2 regions of the Pseudomonas sp. MYb327 genome follow, and region 2 is predicted to be linked to the other one. Evidence: riboswitches for the same ligand, from Rfam matches in the RefSeq annotation. Region 2 holds a riboswitch; the other holds the start of a gene.
What was found. A riboswitch is a leader RNA that binds a small molecule or an ion and turns the genes downstream of it on or off. The one in region 2 is predicted to bind cobalamin.

Region 1 (3,466 bases), 830 kb from region 2:
GGCCGTTGTCGTGGGCGGTCTTGATCAATTCGATGATCTGTTCCAGGTGCAGTTCGGCGCTGTTGACCACCTGTTCGGCGCGATGCCCTTCGAGCACGGCGGCGGGGACCAGCGAGCCGGCATAGATGATCACCGGGCAGCTGCGAATCAGCCGTTGACCCTTGACGGTGATCAGTTCCGGGTCGCCGGGACCTGCGCCAATAAAGTAGACGGTCATCGTCGGTTCCTGTGAGAAAAAAGGGGCTGGGCAAGGCTTCAGATGAAGATTGCTCATGATTGAATGCGCGGATTATCGGGGATTTTATGCCGCGCCAGCCAATGCCAGAGTGGCCTGGGCGTATTTTTGTCGCCGGATGAGCAGTTTCGCCGGTGCATTATCAAGCTGTTCAGCCAGGGCCAGCGCGGCACTTTCCGCCACGCCATAGCAGCCCGTGCGCTCGAACGCGATGTCCGAATGATGGCTAAGTTGCGGCTGATAACCGGCTAACTGTGCGCTACTGAAATACATCACTTCCAGACCAAGCTGCTCAGCGAGTTCTATCAGGGCCGGCTCATCACGCTTCAAGTCGATACTCGCCAGGGCCGTGATTTCATGGATGTCTATTTGGTGCGCTTGCAGTGCCTGATCAAGCAACGCTCGTAGCGTGCTGACGGGACAGCCTCGTTGGCAGCCCAGGCCGACCACCAGGGTCGGCGCTGTGCCGGGATCCGTCATGCGTGGTATGGACCATCGCTTTTGCGGCGGAACAACCAGGCGCTGATCAGGCCCAAGGCCAGCCAGAATGCCACGTTGGTCAACTGCGAAGCGATTTTGAACTGCGCTTCAAGGGCTTCCGGGGCGAGCATCGAATGCACCTCCGGTTGCGGCGCGCCAATCACGTGAGGAACGGCGAGGATCGCCACGCCGAAGAGTTTCATCAGCCAGTGGCGGCTGAATACGATCAGTGCAATGCCGACAGCGGTGGAGGAAGCCGTACCGATCCACCAGATTTGTCGCTGTGCCAGATCGGCAGCGGCGGTGCCTGGCAGTTCAGGCGGTAAGCCAAGCGTCGGCGCCAGCACGAAAGTTGCGTAACCGGCCAGGCCCCAGAGCAGGCCTTGAGAAGTTTTGGTTGGCGCGCGCAAGGTGTAGAGACCGGCGAGCATCAGGGCGAAGCCGACAGCCACCACCAGGTTGCCACCGGTGGTCGACAGCACGCGCTGCCAGCCGTCTTCCGGCGCCCAGGCTTCGGCATCGTGGGTGTGAGCCGCGACTCCAGCGGCATGTTCGTGGACTTCAACCGCGGCGGGTTCCGATTTCTCGTAGGTTTCGGCTTGTGAAATCAGCGGAGACACCCAGAGACTTTGCAGCAGGGTGAGCAGCAGGGCGGCCAACAGACCGGTGAAACCTGCAGTTTGCGCAATACGCTTGATCATGTCGGCAGGTCTCAATGGCATGGGAACGCGGCGCTGTGGCGCGTATCGTGGGCAGCGTTGTGGACTGCTTCGATGTGCGAGAAACCGGCAAAATACACCAGGCACGCACCGAGGATCGACGCACAAATGGCGGCGGTCAGGCGTTGAGTGAGGGTAGTGGTGCTGCTGGCGGTGGTGCTGTGGCCGGTGCTGCTGATGATCGACATGGCGCTTCCCTTTGTGCTGTCAGCGGGGGAATAAGAGCGCGAGCAGAACCCGGCACGACCGAGCGCGCAGAGGTTCGAACAGCGCCCGCCCACCGCGGGTTTGTTGATTCAGTGATCGTATTGGTCACTTTGTGTTGCGGGCCGGTCTCCGGGCTCACGAGGGGCGCAGGCGTTAGCCTTGACCTGCAAGCATCACCTTCCCATGCCGCAATGGCACAGTGGATCTGACGCTTCGCTCGCTTACCGTTGCGGGGGCAGCACCGGACTGACATGGCTTTGAGTAAAGCACATGATTCACCGGTTTCCCGTTTCACCCTGTGAAGGGCACCCGTAACAAGGTGCGTAGGAGAGCATGGGCGAGGGGCGGGCGTCAATTGGCAAGGGTTCTCGTTTGCGGCACAGGGGAGGTTGGGCGCCTCACGGACATTGACCCGCCCCAATACGATGCGTAGCCTTGCGCTTTCGAGGTTCTTCGGCGTTTGTCGAAGCTAAGAAGGGAACGCGGTCAATGCCGCGGCTGCCCCCGCAACTGTGAACGGTGATGTTCGCTGCCACGCCACTGCACGCTCAAGCCTTGAGCCCGCGGGAAGGCGCAGCGAACGCCAGTCAAGTGACTGGCACACCGTCAGCCAGGAGACCTGCCTCGATACAGATTCTCACTACAACCGGGCGGGGTGATCCGGTGGCGAACGCTTCTGGCGCGCTTGTGCGTTGCCGGTTCTCGTCCCGAATGCCCGCCACCTTGCCAAAGGGCATCCGATGAAAACACTGGCCAAACTCCCCGTCACCATCGTTACCGGCTTCCTCGGCTCGGGCAAAACCACCTTGCTGCGGCACATGCTCGACAACACCCAGGGCCGTCGAATCGCGGTGATCGTCAACGAGTTCGGCGAGCTGGGCATCGACGGCGAAATCCTCAAGCAGTGCTCCATCGGTTGCACCGAAGAAGAAGCCAACGGCCGCGTCTATGAACTGGCCAACGGCTGCCTGTGCTGCACCGTCCAGGAAGAGTTCTTCCCGGTGATGCGCGAACTGGTGGCCCGTCGTGGCGACCTCGACCACATCCTCATCGAAACTTCCGGCCTGGCCCTGCCAAAACCGCTGGTCCAGGCCTTCCAGTGGCCGGAAATCCGCAGCGCCTGCACCGTTGACGCGGTGATCACCGTGGTCGACAGCCCGGCCGTGGCCGCCGGCACTTTCGCCGCATTCCCGGATCAAGTCGACGCTCAGCGCAAACTCGACCCGAATCTGGATCACGAATCACCGCTGCACGAGCTGTTCGCCGACCAACTGTCCAGCGCCGATTTGGTGATCCTCAACAAGGCCGACCTGATCAGCCCCGAAGACCTGGCCCGTGTACGCCTGGAAGTTGCCGAAGAATTGCCGCCGGCAGTGAAGGTAATCGAAGCCAGCAGCGGTCGCTTGCCACTGGACGTACTGATCGGCCTCGGCGCCGGTTCCGAAGAACACATCGATAGCCGCCACAGCCATCACGATCATCACCACGACGATGACGATCATGATGACCACGATCACGACGCGTTCGATTCCATTTCCATCGAACTGCCGGCATCCGACGAAAGCCTGTTGATGGACGCGCTGACCCAATTGGTGGTCCAGCACGGCATCCTGCGCGTCAAGGGTTTCGCCGCGATCCCGAGCAAGCCGATGCGCCTGCTGATCCAGGGTGTGGGCACGCGTTTCGACAAACACTTCGACCGTCAGTGGGGCGCTGAAGAAGCACGCACGACGCGTCTGGTGTTGATCGGCCAGGCACTGGATGCCGCGTTGCTCGAAGCGCAATTGCGCGCCGCGCTCAGCGTGTAAGTCATGCACCTGCTCAG
Region 2 (3,466 bases):
AGTTCGGGCTCGACCGTGCCGCCGCTGAAGTGGCGCATGTCGCGGCGTTCACCGATGGCGCGATAAACCGCTGCGCGCTCGGCTTCGGAAAAGGCGTTGTCGGTCATGGCCCGTTCGCTGGCAAGCCAGCTCCCACAAGGGATTGCATTTCTTCAGGTATTACACCGCCCACTGCGGGAGCTGGCTTGCCAGCGATAGCGGTTTCCAGATCAGGTGCAAAAAGCGCGGCAACCGCAGACGGATTGGACGGAAAATAGAAGTGCACGTACGAAGCCGTCATCCGCCCCTCACGATAAACCGCCTCCGCCCCACGCCCGCCGTTAGGACTCAAGCCCCGAGCAATCGGCACGAGCTCGGTCGTAGTCAGCGAATGATGATAGGTGTGCCCGCGCAACGAACCTTCCGGCAGTTCCACCGCTTGCAGCGCCAATGCAGCCAGACGCTTCTGCATCACCGCATCACCGGCCAGCAAACCGACCAGTTCCGCACGCGTACCTTCAACATCGGTCAACGAATCGAGCAAATAAAGCATGCCGCCACACTCGGCCAGCAACGGCTTGCCGGCAGCATGGTGCGCGCGGATCGCCTCAAGCATCGCCGTGTTTTGCGACAGCGCGACATGGTGCAATTCCGGATAGCCGCCCGGCAGATACAAGCTGTCGGCCTCCGGCAAACCAGCGTCGCGGATCGGCGAGAAGAACGACAGTTCGGCGCCCATCTCCCGCAGCAAATCCAGGCTGGCGCCATAGGTGAAGGCAAACGCTTCGTCACGGGCCACGGCAATGCGCACACCGCTCAGTAGAGGTTCGACGTCGATCACATCCGGCGCGCCGAATTCCACCGCAGGCGGCAGCGCAACCTCGCAACTGCTGGCCAACGCTTCGGCCGCTGCATCGAGACGCACGTCGAGATCATTCAACTCGCTGGCCTGAACCAGTCCGAGATGGCGGCTGGGCAATTCGATTCCGGTTTCCCGGGACAACGCGCCGTACCAGCGCAGTCCTTCGGTCAGACTGCCTTCGAGCAATTGCGCGTGACGCACGGTGCCCACGCGGTTGGCCAACACGCCGGCAAACGGCAAGTCGGACTGATAGCGCGCCAGGCCCAGGGCCAGCGCACCAAAGGTCTGTGCCATGGCGGTGCCGTCGATCACACCGAGCACCGGCACGCCAAAGTGCCGCGCCAGGTCAGCGCTGGACGGCGTGCCGTCGAACAGACCCATGACGCCTTCGATCAGAATCAAGTCAGCTTCAGCGGCGGCTTCCCACAACAGTCGGCGACTTTCCTGCTCGCCGACCATCCACATGTCCAGTTGATACACCGGCGCTCCGCTGGCGCGCTCGAGAATCATCGGGTCGAGAAAGTCCGGGCCGCACTTGAACACGCGAACCTTGCGCCCCTGATTGCGATGCAAACGGGCCAGTGCGGCGGTGACCGTAGTCTTGCCCTGACCAGACGCCGGCGCGGCGATCAATACCGCCGGGCAATGACGAGGTTGATTCACAGCTCCACGCCTTTTTGCGCTTTGATCCCGGCCTGAAAAGCGTGCTTGATCATGCCCATTTCAGTGACGGTGTCGGCCAATTCGATCATTTCCGGCTTGGCGCCACGACCGGTGACCACCACGTGCTGCATCGGCGGTCGCGCCTGCAAATCGCTGAGCACTTGGTCCAGATCCAGATAGCCGTGCTTGAGGGCGATGTTCAATTCGTCCAGTACCACCAGGCCGATGGACGGATCGCGCAGCAATTGCTGTGATACCGCCCACGCCGCTTCGGCGGCGGCGATGTCGCGCTGGCGATCCTGGGTTTCCCAAGTGAAGCCCTCGCCCATCACATGAAAACGCACTTGTTCTGGAAAACGTCGGAAGAACAACTCTTCGCCCGTACTGTTGCGCCCCTTGATGAACTGCACCACGCCGCAGTGCATGCCATGGCCCATTGCGCGGGCGAGCATGCCGAACGCCGAACTGCTCTTGCCTTTGCCGTTGCCGGTCAGCACCAACAACAGGCCGCATTCATTCGGAGAGTTGGCGATGCGTTCGTCGATCACGGCTTTTTTGCGCAGCATGCGCGCCAGGTGACGTTCGTCACGATCAGGGGTATCAGTCATGGGGGAGCTCTCCGTTGAGGCTGGATAACGGCGGGCAGGCACAAGAAAAGACGGCAAGAAGCCTGGCATCGCCCACCGTGATGCCGCTTGGATGGATCAGGCCGGTCTCCGGGCTCATGAGCGGCGTTGGCCTGGCTGCGCGCCTTCCCATGTCAGTCGACACAGTGGCTCAAGGCGCAGCCTTTCACTCATTTACCGTTGCGGGGGCAGCGCCGGGATCATGAGTTTCATCGATTGAAAACGCTCACTCACCGGCTTCCCTGTTTCACTCTGTCGACCCAAGCCACAGAGCACCTGAAACAAGCCGCGAAGGTTAGAGGGTTGGGGGTGGAGCGTCAATTGAAGACGGGACTCGAGAGCGAATAACTGCCGTTGATCAACAAACTGACGGCAATCTTGTGCCACACTCGAAGCAGTGATATCAAAGAGCCATAACCTTAAACATAATAACAAGAGTAAGCCCCATGCAAGGCATGATCATCAGCAATCCGAAGCTGGAATTCCTGCGCCCTGCGCTGGAACGCTGGTTTGACTGTATCGACCGCTACAACGCCGTGCGCGGCGACAATGAAACGCCTTACTGGATGGATGAAAAAGCCAACCTCGGCCTGCTCTCCGCTGCCGCGTGGGCGGCAGAGATGATCACCCTGCAACAATCGCCCACCCGCAAACAGATCGAAGAAGGCGAACGCAACGGCCGCGCCGATCTATTCATCGCCACACCCGACGCCAAGGCCTGGCTTCAAACCACGCAACGCTGGCCACGGGTCAACAGCTTGAACCTGACCCAGGCGTTGCTCGATGTCACCAGCGACGCCAGGAAGATCAGCTACGCCAGCGACCTGAAACTCGGCTGCCTGTTCGTTGCCCCGCAAAAAACCCAGCACGGCGCCACCCCGGAAGAACTTCAAGACATGGTCGATGACCTGCAAAAGGAGCACACCTGCGCCGTGGCCTGGTATTTCCCCTACGCCTACCGCAAATTGCGCAACGAAGGTGGCAACTACCACCCCGGCATTGCCGTACTGTTCAAGGAAGCTCGCGGCTGACGGTTGAACCATCGCGCATCCTCGCTTCTCTATTGATTAGGTCACAGCATTCATAGGGAAGATCAGTATGCGCAAGCCCCAGCTCGTTCTCGTTATCGCGCTCGCCGGAGGGCTCGCCGCTTGCGGTGAAACCTCCAGCCTGCAAGTCTCCGACGGCACCGGCCCGTCGCCCAAGTTGCCAGAACCGAACAAGACACTGGTCCCGACAGTGAACATCGCCGCGGCCATCGGCTGGCCGGAGGGCGCAAAACCCGTCGCCGCTGCCGGCACGCAAGTGGCAGCGTTTGCCGACGGCCTTGATCACC

Region 1: another riboswitch for cobalamin. It lies ahead of ABVN21_RS07420 (CbtB-domain containing protein); the one in region 2 lies ahead of cobO (cob(I)yrinic acid a,c-diamide adenosyltransferase).

What each region holds. Positions count from the first base shown of each region.
Region 1 covers NZ_CP159258.1:1,643,164-1,646,629, forward strand. Annotated here, with positions in the region: gene cobM (precorrin-4 C(11)-methyltransferase) at 1-217, opposite strand, end outside; gene ABVN21_RS07410 (cobalamin biosynthesis protein) at 302-715, opposite strand; gene ABVN21_RS07415 (CbtA family protein) at 712-1,416, opposite strand; gene ABVN21_RS07420 (CbtB-domain containing protein) at 1,428-1,622, opposite strand; cobalamin riboswitch at 1,744-1,969, opposite strand; cobalamin riboswitch at 2,071-2,283, shown strand; gene cobW (cobalamin biosynthesis protein CobW) at 2,382-3,449, shown strand; gene cobN (cobaltochelatase subunit CobN) at 3,453-3,466, shown strand, end outside.
Region 2 covers NZ_CP159258.1:808,241-811,706, reverse strand. Annotated here, with positions in the region: gene bluB (5,6-dimethylbenzimidazole synthase) at 1-107, opposite strand, end outside; gene ABVN21_RS03695 (cobyrinate a,c-diamide synthase) at 104-1,504, opposite strand; gene cobO (cob(I)yrinic acid a,c-diamide adenosyltransferase) at 1,501-2,112, opposite strand; cobalamin riboswitch at 2,194-2,425, opposite strand; gene ABVN21_RS03685 (hypothetical protein) at 2,577-3,161, shown strand; gene ABVN21_RS03680 (sorbosone dehydrogenase family protein) at 3,229-3,466, shown strand, end outside.